2 regions of the Marinococcus sp. PL1-022 genome follow, and region 1 is predicted to be linked to the other one. Evidence: riboswitches for the same ligand, from Rfam matches in the RefSeq annotation. Region 1 holds a riboswitch; the other holds the start of a gene.
The links. Region 1 has a riboswitch for glycine ahead of gcvT (glycine cleavage system aminomethyltransferase GcvT). Riboswitches for the same ligand answer to the same signal wherever they lie in the genome.

Region 1 (6,114 bases):
AAACTCGCCTTCTGCCTTTATGGCAGCGGCTTTTTTCTTTCGCGCCCGGTTGAGCGCAGATGGTTTTTCCACGGGGGTCATTGTAATATTCCTCCTGACAATAGTTTAGCTGTTTTCTTCCCATACCCCGGCAGCTCTATCATTCAATCCCGTAAAGCATTATGGAGGGAGTTTATGAAAAAAGAAAATCGTGAATAAAACAACCATCTCCCGCAGAAAGAAGGAACGGCCTGTGATTGAAATTTTGATTGAGCACGTACCGAGTACACTGCTGCATCTGCTGACCGGTGCAGTGGTGATGTATATATTTTACGGAACGACGGATTTAACTATTACGCGGCGCTTAAGGGTGATGGCGTTTGGTGTGATGGTGCTTGTGCCGGATATTCCGAAGCTGTTTGGCAACTATATTTTTCATACGCTGCTGACGCTGCCGTTTATTGCAGCAGCATTTGCCCCGGTTGTCCGCCGCATGCTCGGGGGAGAATTCCTAAAAGCCTGGATAGCTGCTTTTTTCACGCTGGCCCTTGGTTCTATGCTGATTGACTTTCTGGGAAACGGTACTCAGTTTTTATTCCCGGTAACCTCGAAGAATTTTTCCTACCATCTGATTGACCAGGAATGGTGGGTGATTGTGCCGCTTGCGGCTGTTCTGGGGACGCTTGCTGTGCGTGGGAGGAAAAATGGTACGCTCCGGCAGGCATAAAAAAATGCATGAAAACCTCTTCATTTCCAATGAATATATTAGTAAACTTATAGTATATTTAGACTAGGAATTCTATTTGTAGAAAAGAGGATGTCATGCGAAAACTTTATTATGGATTAGCGTGCGGAGCTTTCCTTTTGAGTGGCTGCAGCAGTGCTCAGGAAACTACCGAAGAAAATGGTAATTCAGAGGCGCAGAATGAAAAGTCAGAGTCACAGACAGAAGAAGAGTCCGGAAAACAGGAGCAGAAGGACGAAAATGTTACGATTGGCGCGGCAGGAGATGTTTTGCTGCACGGACGTGTCTATAAAAGAATGGAAGAGGACGGAGAGTATGACTTCACCCCGGCACTTGAGGCTGTTACTCCGATGCTTGAAGAACCGGATTACACAATTGTGAATCAGGAATCAATCCCCGGGGGCGAAGAGCTTGGCTTATCAGCTTATCCTTCCTTTAACAGTCCATACGCGATCGTGGATGACCTTCAGGATGCCGGAGTGGACATGCTCTCCGGAGCCAATAACCATACGCTTGACCGTGGCATGGAAGCTGTAAACAATGCGATTAATCATTATGAGCAGACAGGAATGGATTATGTAGGAGTATATAAGGATGAAGAAGATGCAGCGAGGCAGCGTATCATAGACGTAAAGAATATAGATATGGGTGTGCTTTCCTATACATACGGGCTGAACGGCATCGAGGTGCCGGAGGGAGACGAATATGTCGTTCAGGAAATTGATAAGCAGCAAATACAGGAAGACATTGAAGCAATAAGAGATAAGTCCGACATTGTAGTCGTCAATATGCACTGGGGAAATGAATATGAGCGGCTTCCGAATGAAGAGCAGAAAGAGCTGGCCCAATTTCTTGCAGACCAGGAAGTGGACGTAGTTATCGGTCATCACCCTCACGTGCTTCAGCCAATGGAATGGGTGGAGGGTGAAGAAGGCAATGAAACGCTTGTTTATTATTCTCTAGGTAATTTTTATTCCGGTCAGGACCACGATTATACCGATACAGGCGGCATTGCCACATTCGAGGTGGAAAAAAACGGTGAAGAGGTGAAAATCACGGAGCCTAATGTTGATTTTACCCAGGTCGTGCCGGGACCTGAAGACCAGTACACCGTAAAGCCGATGGCCGAAGCAGATCATCCGGCGAATGGCGGCGAAACAGAAGAAGAACTGCATGAGCACGTATATCAGTGGATCGAGGATCAGGAATAATGTATACAGAAGTAAGGTAATATCCGCCTGGAGACAGGTGGAGAGCTTACATAATTTCAATTACTGTATTGAAATAGTAAGGAACCTCTGTTTAAAATCAGAGGTTCCTTACTGATTATGCACCAAACCCATTAATGAACGGATTGGAGTCCATTTCGGTTTCGATATCGGTAAAGGGCCCATGGCCGCAGGCTACTACCGTATTATCCGGGAGCTCAAGCAGCTGCTCGTGAATAGAGGCTAACAGTGTATCCATATCGCCTCCGTAGAGATCGGTCCGGCCGACGCCGCCTGAAAATAATACGTCGCCGGAGAACACCGTGTTTGTTTCTTTGTGCCAGTAAGACACACTGCCCGGCGAATGACCCGGCGTATGAAGCCATTGGAATTCAAAGCTGCCGAATTGAAGCGTTCCTTCAGCCTGAAGCAGGTGATCAGCGGGTTTTGTAGTGAATGCAGCCTCCGGCATCATACGTCCGGAGCCGTTTTTCTGTGGATCTCCGAGCCAGTCGCTTTCCTGTTCATGAAGATAAACAGGAATATTGTAGGCGTCCCGCACGGCATCAAGCGCTCCGATATGGTCAAAGTGGGCATGGGTTAACAGAATGACGACAGGGTGCAGGTCGTTTTCCTGAAGATAGGCGAGGAGTTTATCGGCATCTCCGGCCGGATCAATAATCACGACATTTTTATCATTATCATAAAGAACATAGCAGTTAGTCTGCAGTGGTCCTAGCGGAAGCTGTTTCCAGTTCATAGTTTCCCTCCAATTTTTATGCTGATTTTAGTATAAACAATATTTCATCGGGAAGAAATGGCCGATCCAAAGTGTGGGACGAATAATAAAAACAAATTTATCAGGAATGTTCGGTTTAATTTTTTTCAGCATTGGTTTTTATCTGAATTAGTGATAGAATATGAGCAAATAAAGAAGTACATATAATGCGCGGATGATGGTAAGGGGAGAGACTGCCAGGCAGCGCCGAAGGAGCAAACCGTAACAGGTGAATCTCTCAGGCAAACAGACTCTTACTGGACGCTCCTCTGGAGAGCGCTTCTTTTAGAAGCCACCCACGAAGACACTCTTTCCGTACGACGGAAAGGAGAAACTTTCTGGTTATAGGACAGAGCTTCCATAGTTTATGGAGTTCTGTCTTTTTTATGCTTTTTACTGTTTTGATTTTTCAGAAAATAATGAATGAGGTGATTTTCTTGGCGGAATTAAAACGAACTCCTTTGTATCCTGTGTATGAGAAATACGGAGCAAAAACGGTCGATTTTGGCGGATGGGAAATGGCTGTTCAGTTTTCCGGCATCAAAAACGAACATGAGGCAGTGCGCACAAAGGCCGGTCTTTTCGACGTTTCCCATATGGGCGAGGCGATTGTAGAAGGGGATGGGGCCGCTGAGTTTCTGCAGTATATGCTCACAAACAACATAAAAAATGCAGAGCCCGGAAAAGCACTGTATACTGCCATGTGCTATGAAGATGGGGGCACGGTTGACGATCTGCTTGTGTATCAGCTTGAAAAAGAAAAATACATGCTTGTGTTAAACGCAGCCAATATTGAAAAGGATCTGGAGTGGCTGCGTGACCATGTGACGAAAAGCGTAACTATTACCGATATATCAGAGGATACAGCATTACTTGCTGTGCAGGGCCCGATGGCAGAAGCGGTGCTGCAGAAAGTAACCGATGCTTCTCTTGCAGAGGTACTGCCTTTTCGTTTCGCTGCCGGAGCTTCGGTAGGGGAAACGGGAAATGTCATCATGTCAAGAACCGGCTATACCGGTGAAGACGGCTTTGAATTATACTGTCCGGCCGCGGAGGCGGTCCGCTGCTGGGAGACAATCATAAAAGCAGGAGAGCCTGAAGGGATCATTCCATGCGGTCTTGGCGCGCGGGACACCTTGAGGTTTGAAGCAAAACTCCCGCTGTACGGTCAGGAGCTGAGCGCAGATATTTCGCCGCTTGAAGCAGGCATTGGCTTTTGCGTCAAGCTGAAGCAGGAAGATGATTTTATTGGTAAAGAAGCTTTAAAAAAACAAAAAGAAGCGGGCTTAAAACGAAAACTCGTCGGCATCGAAATGGTTGATAAAGCAATCCCGCGCCCGGGTTACAAGGTACATAGCGACGAGGGAGTGGAAATCGGATGGGTCACTACCGGCACCCAGTCGCCTACGCTGAAAACAAACGTAGGGCTTGCACTTCTGAATATCGAATGGACAAATCTGGATCAGGCTGTCGAAGTGAATGTACGGGGCAAAGCTAAACGGGCGAAAGTGGCGGCTGTGCCTTTTTATAAACGGGAAAAATAAACAGAGGAGGCATCAGAATGGATTATCGCTACCTGCCGGTAACCGGCGAGGATAAGGAAGAAATGCTTAAAACAATCGGTGTGGATTCGATCGGTGAATTGTTTGAGGACGTGCCGGAAAATATTCGTTTTTCCGGGAAGATGAATCTGCCGAAGGCTCTTGGAGAAACGGACCTTCTAAAGGAAATGAAACGCCTGAGCGACAGAAATACTAACGTGCAGGACTGCGTCTCCTACCTCGGGGCGGGAGTGTACGAGCATTATATACCAACGGTCGTTGATCACGTGCTCCGGCGCTCGGAATTCTACACCGCGTATACTCCGTACCAGCCGGAAATTTCACAGGGCGAGCTGCAGGCAATCTTTGAATTTCAAACGATGATCAGCGAACTTACAGGGATGGATATCGCCAATTCGTCTATGTATGACGGGCCAACGGCGCTTGCGGAAGCAGCACTGATGGCCGCAAGTGAAAACAGGGGAAAACGACGCACCATCGTCGTCTCGGAAACGGTTCACCCCGAAGCACTTGATGTATTGAAAACATACGCTGCAGGCCCTGGACTTACCGTGAAAATTGTTCCCGAAAAGGAAGGGCACACGGACCTGGATAAGCTTGAAGACATGATTGATGCTGATACGGCAGGAGTGATCGTACAGTACCCGAACTTTTACGGTACTATTGAAGATTTAGCTGCTGTAAGGCAGGCAGCTGATAAAGAAAACTCACTGATGATTGTTTCGGCAAATCCTCTGGCGCTCGGTGCCCTGACACCGCCAGGACGTTTCGGGGCGGATATTGTGGCAGGAGACGCCCAGCCGCTTGGTATTCCAATGCAGTTTGGCGGTCCGCACTGCGGATTTTTTGCCACGACTAAAAAGCATATCCGGAAGGTGCCCGGGCGTCTCGTCGGACAGACGGAGGATGAAGCCGGAAGCCGCGGCTACGTACTGACGCTGCAGGCAAGAGAGCAGCACATCCGCCGGGATAAAGCGACCTCCAACATTTGCTCGAACCAGGCTTTAAACGCACTGGCTGCTTCTGTGGCGATGACGGCACTAGGAAAAAAAGGCCTGCGGGAAACGGCCGAACGAAATATTAAAGGCGCCCACTTTTTAAAGCAGCTGCTCAAGCAAAAAGGGATACAGATTGTCCATGAGTCACCGTCGTTTAATGAATTTGTCATCAATCTCGGCCGCCCGGCAGCGGAGGTAAATGAACAACTATTCCAGCATGGAATCATTGGCGGTTATGATTTAGGGGAGGTCTCTAAAGATAAAAACGGACAAATGCTTATATGTGTGACTGAGCTTCGGACAAAGGAACAGCTTGAAACCCTTGCCAATCATTTGGAGGTGCTTATACATGAAACAGTCTAACCAGCCGTTAATTTTCGAACAAAGCAAACCAGGCAGGGTAGCGTATTCCCTCCCGGAAACGAATATACCTGAGCAAAGCCTAAGTGATATTTTGCCGGAGGCGAGCATCCGGGAGGAAGAGCCGTCTCTGCCGGAGGTGTCCGAGCTGCAGTTAATGCGTCATTATACGGCGCTTTCGAATCGAAATTACGGAGTAGATTCGGGCTTTTATCCCCTCGGGTCCTGCACGATGAAATACAATCCGAAAATTAATGAAGAAACGGCCCGTATGGCCGGTTTTGCCGCTGCGCACCCGTATCAGCCGGAGGCGCAGGTGCAGGGAAATCTCGAAATGATGTACGACCTGCAGCAGGCACTTGCCGAAATAACCGGCATGGATGAAGTGACGCTGCAGCCGGCGGCCGGCGCCCAGGGAGAGTGGACCGGCCTGATGCTGATCCGGGCGCTTCACGAGGCTAACGGGGAAACAGAACGCACAGAA
Region 2 (6,114 bases), 480 kb from region 1:
GGAGGCACTCTCCACACTACACATTAAAGCCCACAAGCGCAGAACCCGGCTGCTCGTGTATTCCGGAGAGCCGATCCGTGAAGAGATCGTACCGTACGGCCCGTTTGTGATGAGCAGTATGGAAGAAATCAGGCAGGCGTACCGGGACTTTCACCAGGGAAAATTCGGACCGCCCGCAGAATAAGGCAGGCCGCCATTTAATATGAAGGAGATGAAGCATAGTGGATGTACTCACAGCAATTCATTCACGCCGCAGTAACGGGCTTGTGGACGACACTGAAGTGCCGGAGGATGTCATTTCGCAGGTGCTTGAAGCCGGCACCTGGGCACCGTCGCATCACAAAACAGAGCCGTGGCGGTATTTCGTCATGACCGGCGACGGGCGCAGGCGGCTCGGGGAAGCGATGGCGGCCATTGCCGCCGAAGGAATGACCCCGGAGGAACAGGTGGAAAAGCAGAAAAATCTTGATAAACAAAAGGAGAAGCCAATGCGGGCGCCGGTTGTAATCGCCGTGGCGGCGGAGCCATCCGAGGAAGAGCGGGTGGAGACATTCGAGGAATACGGAGCAGTCTACGCGTCGATTCAAAACATGCTGCTGGCCGCGCATGCGCTTGGACTGGCGGCCTTCTGGCGCACCGGATCGCACTGCTATCATCCGAAAATGAACGAGCAGTTCGGTCTCGGGGAGCAGGGCAAAGTGCTTGGGCTGATTTATATCGGCTACCCGATGCGGGAGATGAAGGAAGGCAGAAGGAGACCGGTGGAGCAGGTAACCACCTGGATTACCGAAGCGTAGATGTTTAAAAAAACCAGGCAGCGGGGGGGCGGATCCGCTGCCTGGTTTTGGCTATTTTTCATCATGCTTTTTATTCAGCTGCTGGCGCAGGTTCAAACGCTGCTGCAGGTATTCCCGCAGGGAAATTTCTTTTTGGGTCCATTGCTGCTTTAAAGCATGAAGCTGGTTTAAAAGATGATGTTTATTCATACGATCCTCCTGCAATCTATTTCTAATAGGTTATACCCGACTGGAAGCTGGTTGAAACCTCAAATTGCATGTGAAAATGAACGAAAATTGTAAAAATTGAACATTTTAGTTTGAGTATCCAAGGCGGTTGGGAATATAATAGATAGATACAAGCCAATATGGCGGAAATGTCAGGAATCCATAAGCCTGCAGCATAAGCCAAAAAGCACTGGAAAAGGGAGACCTTTGTGCTTTTTGGCTTTTATTATAAAATAATAAGAAGGTGAAATGGAATGAAACAATATACTCATATCCTGGCTGCACTTGACGTTCTAAATAACCCGAGTGTCGATGCCTTTGACGAAGCCTGCCGCGTCGCTGTCAAACACGGAGCCGATTTAACGCTCACCTACGTGTTTCATTATAACGAATATTCGTCGCTTGGATGGATGGATCCGATCGGTATCAAACGCCTGCATGCAGAGGCCGAATACCAGCTCGAAGCGTACCGGAAAAACGCTAAAGAAAAAGGTGTATCTAAAGTAAAAGCCGTTCTGGACAACGGGGTTCCCAAAAAACGCCTGGTGAACCAATTATGTGAACGGCTGGAACCGGATCTTATCGTTGTCGGCCAGTCCGGAGGGAATGTACTCGAGCAGGCCATGCAGGGAAACACTGTTACCAAAACGGTACAAAAGCATGCGCCGTGTGATGTACATGTCGTCGACCCGGCCATTGCTTCGATCCAGCGGGCCCATACTGCACCGCTCCAATAATTCAAAAACACTCCGGCTGATTTTAACAATCAGCCGGAGTGTTTTGCGTGCAGTTATAAAGTGTAATGATTTTTATCGTCCCATTTTTGCTTAATCACGGGAAGGTCACTGAGGGTAGTGATGATAAGCTCTTCATTCCGAAATGCGTTTAAACTGTCGAGAAGCTCATCCTCCGAACAAAAATAAACGGGCTCCTGGCTGCCGAACCGTGAACGGATATCGGCGGCTGTTCCTATGTATACCTGATTTTTGGGGCGTTGAAGTACGTATGCAAAATGGTCGATGACAATGACCTCCTTTGAAGAAACTTATACTAAGAATAGCATGATAGAGGGGAAACAGAAAGCAGAATGCCTGAAATTAGAATCAGGACGGAGTATACATCGTAAATTGAGCCTGAGTCTGGTTGAATTGCCCGAAGCCTTATGCTTTACCTGGCCTTGGGGAAATAAAGCAGAAAATGCCTAAAAGAAGGGCAGAAGCCGCTATGGCCCAATACATAAACAGAATACTGACGAGAGTAAGAGTGCCAAACCAGAGTTGAAAAAAGCGGCGTTCATTCATGGCTTCACTCCTTGGATAAAAGTAGATTCACAAGCTGCAGGGACGCTGATACAGTCTCCGGGCGGCTTCTTTTCCCGTCGGGGTCTGGGCAAGCCCTCCCTCAGCGGTTTCTTTCAGGCTGCCGGGCATGTCGCGCCCGATGGTGTGCATTGTCTGAATCACTTCATCACACGGAATACGGCTGGTAATGCCGGCCAATGCCATGTCGGCTGCCGAAAAGGCGATGGATGTACCGATGACGTTTCTTTTCACGCACGGCACTTCAACGAGTCCCGCAACCGGGTCACATACGAGACCAAGAAGCGACTTCATCGCCATCGCTGTCGCATGGGCCGACTGCTCCGGCGTGCCCTGCTGCAGTTCCGTGATCGTTCCAGCAGCCATCGCCGTCGCTGAGCCGATTTCTGCCTGGCAGCCGCCGGCGGCTCCGGAAATAAAGGCATGGTTCGCAAAAACGTAGCCGATGGCGCTTGCTGCGAACAGCCCCATGGTGAGAGTATCATCATCGAGGCCGCGGTTATCCTGGAGTGAGACGAGCACGCCCGGCAGAATACCGGCGGATCCGGCTGTAGGCGTCGCTACAATGAGTCCCATTTTGGCGTTGCTCTCGGAGGTCGCCATGGCAGCCGTCATTGCTGTGCTGATGACCGGGCCGGATAACGGGGCGGTGTCCTGGATATACTGATGCATCCGATAGGCATCGCCGCCCGAGAGCCTGCTTTCTGTTTCCGTTAGATCGTCCAATCCGTTCCGGACGGCCTGCTTCATTACCTGCAGCCGCTCCTGCATAAGTCCGAAAATATGCCCGCGGGACGAGCCGGAGCGGTCCACTTCGCGGCGCAGCATCCACTCCCCGATGGAAACGTCCTGAGCTGTGCATTCCTGGACGATGCTTTGCATAGTATCCTTCATCTAAATGATGCCTCCTTTTTTGTGCGGGCGGTAATGGATAAAATATCCGCGCCCGTTCCCAGATTAATAGCTGTGGAATGCCCGTTGATTTCATAAATGTAGGCAACGCCGCCCCCGATGGAAGCGCCGGATGCATGGACGCGTTCTGCGCCGGATGAGGCCTGCAGATCCACAGTGTTCGGGTGGCAGCCGCCAGGGGTGTCCGGGCAGAACCGGAAGTCGTAACGAAGCCCCTTGTCCTTTGCCAGGGCATACGCACTCCGGACGTTGATGTCATGCGCGGATAACCCAAGCAGGCCGCCGAGTATGGCTTTATCCGAGCCGTGTCCCTGATAGGTGGAGGCAAGAGAGCCGTAGAAGGTGATTGTCACGTCGCTGACGTCCCCGAGCCACTCATGCACAAATTTCCCGATCGATACCACCCCGGCAGTATGAGAGCTAGAAGGGCCGACCATAATGGGGCCGATAATATCAAAGCAGCTGTCAAACTCCATAGCAATTCCTCCATATCTTAATTGAAAGCGATTACAAAAATGAAAAAAAGACAGAGAAGCGGCCTCATGCGCCGTTTCTCTGTCTGTGTGCCTGAAAGATTTCATTCTTTGACAAGAATTTTCTTCTTCGGCAGGTACGTATACCTTCTCCAGAGGTGCATCCTGTACTGGTCCTGGTACCTGAGAGTTTTTTCTTCCCGGCTGGTGGGAAGAATTGCTCCTTCGGTGCTGTAAAACAATCTACAGGCTCTCCCAATACGTTCATCTGCAAAACCACTATTTGTATTAACTTCAGTTTAAACATGCCTGTCAGAAAAGTAAACCTATTTTTTGACAGCTGGAACGAAAACGATATACTGGATGCAGCCTGACGATTAGTCTTAATAAACCAATTCATTATCAGGCAGGAAAGGATAAGACGATGGATGCCCAAATCATTCTGCGCCCGGTCGAAGCGGAAGATGAAAAAGATATTAATATTCTCCGGCGCCAGCCCTCCGTTATGCATTATACGCTTGGGCTTCCCTCGGAACGAAGAGCTTCCAATCAGTCTTTTATCAATGGGCTGACGGAAAACAATCATGTGATTGTGGCAGAGAACGACGGTCGTGTCGTCGGTATCGGCTCCCTGGAGGTGCTCGGCGGCAAGCTGCATTACTACGGTCTGACCGCCATGGCGGTGCACGATGAGTTTCAGAACCAGGGGATCGGCAGCCGTCTGCTTGATTGTCTGATCGATATCGCCGACAATTATTTAGGCTTATTCCGGCTGGAGCTGGATGTGGTGGAAGAGAATACGCGCGCCGTACAGCTGTATAAAAGCCGCGAATTTGAAACAGAGGGAACGCTTCGCAAAGCCCATTTTGCCCGGGGCGCATTCCACAATGTGCTGGTGATGGGCCGGCTGAACACCGCGCTGCTCCCCAAAGACTGACAGCCTCGCTTAAAAATAGAGCATCCAGCAAATTATAACTTCCAAAAAATAGCTTATTATGAAAAAATAGAAAAAAGTGTTTATGTGTATAGGAGTGCCCGGAGAAAACGGGGTATCGGGGCAATGCTGTTGTAATGACAATCATGCGAGCGGGGGAAAACATAATGAAAAAGATCCTTTCTGCCGGAGCGGCCGGTATGCTCATTCTTTTAAGCGGTTGTTCGGTTCCTTCTTATTATACGGAGGAAGAGAAGGATGTGCCCGGAAATATAGAATCGGAATGGGGAGAGGAAGTGCAGCTGCCGTCCTTTAACGAGTCTTCCATTTCGAGGGCACAGATCAACGAAGATGATGAGGGTGAGCCCGAAGAGCTTGAAATTTGGTACAGCGACGAAGAGCAGGATGAACTGCTGCCTTATTTTCAGGATGCAGGCAACCGGCACCGGTATGAAGAGGACTACAGCACGCGCCTGGTATACGGAATTTACAGCAGTGACATTCACATTATTTTAGATTACGAAGCGGGTGACCGGATGGTCTACGGAGCTCATGATGAGGTGCTCAGTATTGGCGGGCGCCCGGTGGGACGGGACATTCAAAGCGGTCCGATGATTTATACGTTTCAGGCGAACGGGGGCACCTATGCCATTTCATACTCGGAGGAGGCAAGAGCGGATACCGACGTGCACCGCGAGCAGATTAAAGCCTTTTTACAGAACAGCGGGTAGATAGAAGCTGTGCGTGCATGGGAACATTAACAAGGGCAGGGACCTCCGGGGGCCTGCCTTTTTGGTGCCGTTAAATGACTAATTTCCTGGACGAGTGCCTTAGTCTGTTTTTGCAAAAAGGTGCGGGGCGGGCTTTTCTTTTAAGCAGTTATGGTTCATGATTTATAGAAGAGAGATTGAACACTTTGTAAGTTCACGGAGAAAGAAGGAAGAGTCTATGCCTCGGAGAATAAAAAACTTACTGAGTATGCCGCTGGAGTACAACAGCCAGTTGATGAAAAAGGATGTGGCCGCAGGCTTTACGATTTTTATTATGATCGTTCCGCAGGGCATGGCCTACGCCGTGCTGGCCGGCCTCCCGCCGGTGATGGGGCTGTATGCCTCGCTGCTTCCGCTCTTAATCTACGCCCTGTTCGGGGGATCGAAGCATCTGGCTATCGGGCCGGTGGCGATGGCCTCCATTCTTGTATTTTCCGGCGTATCGCTGTATGCCGAACCGGCGACGCCGGATTATGTGGCGCTTGTGCTGCTGCTTACGGTCATGGTCGGAGTCATGCAGGTGGCGCTCGGCCTGCTGAATGCCGCCGCGTTTGTGAAATTCATTTCGCCGAACGTGATCAGCGGCTTCACGTCAGCGGTGGCGATTGCGATAGGGATGAGCCAGCTCGGGCAGTTTATGGGCATCAGTGTAGGCAGCCAGACGCAGATTATCCCGCTGCTCCGCGATGTGATCGTCCATCT

Region 2: linked by a shared signal. The riboswitch ahead of SIC45_RS07270 (serine dehydratase beta chain) and the one ahead of gcvT (glycine cleavage system aminomethyltransferase GcvT) in region 1 are both predicted to bind glycine.

The regions. Positions count from the first base shown of each region.
Region 1 covers NZ_JAWXCX010000001.1:1,905,339-1,911,452, reverse strand. Annotated here, with positions in the region: gene SIC45_RS09790 (hypothetical protein) at 1-81, opposite strand, end outside; gene SIC45_RS09785 (hypothetical protein) at 233-706, shown strand; gene SIC45_RS09780 (CapA family protein) at 802-1,935, shown strand; gene SIC45_RS09775 (MBL fold metallo-hydrolase) at 2,051-2,692, opposite strand; glycine riboswitch at 2,886-2,974, shown strand; gene gcvT (glycine cleavage system aminomethyltransferase GcvT) at 3,130-4,254, shown strand; gene gcvPA (aminomethyl-transferring glycine dehydrogenase subunit GcvPA) at 4,272-5,633, shown strand; gene gcvPB (aminomethyl-transferring glycine dehydrogenase subunit GcvPB) at 5,620-6,114, shown strand, end outside.
Region 2 covers NZ_JAWXCX010000001.1:1,428,993-1,435,106, forward strand. Annotated here, with positions in the region: gene SIC45_RS07245 (pirin family protein) at 1-184, shown strand, start outside; gene SIC45_RS07250 (nitroreductase) at 222-797, shown strand; gene SIC45_RS07255 (hypothetical protein) at 849-986, opposite strand; gene SIC45_RS07260 (universal stress protein) at 1,259-1,741, shown strand; gene sdaAA (L-serine ammonia-lyase, iron-sulfur-dependent, subunit alpha) at 2,333-3,217, opposite strand; gene SIC45_RS07270 (serine dehydratase beta chain) at 3,214-3,711, opposite strand; glycine riboswitch at 3,870-3,976, opposite strand; gene SIC45_RS07275 (GNAT family N-acetyltransferase) at 4,133-4,645, shown strand; gene SIC45_RS07280 (hypothetical protein) at 4,810-5,373, shown strand; gene SIC45_RS07285 (sulfate permease) at 5,591-6,114, shown strand, end outside.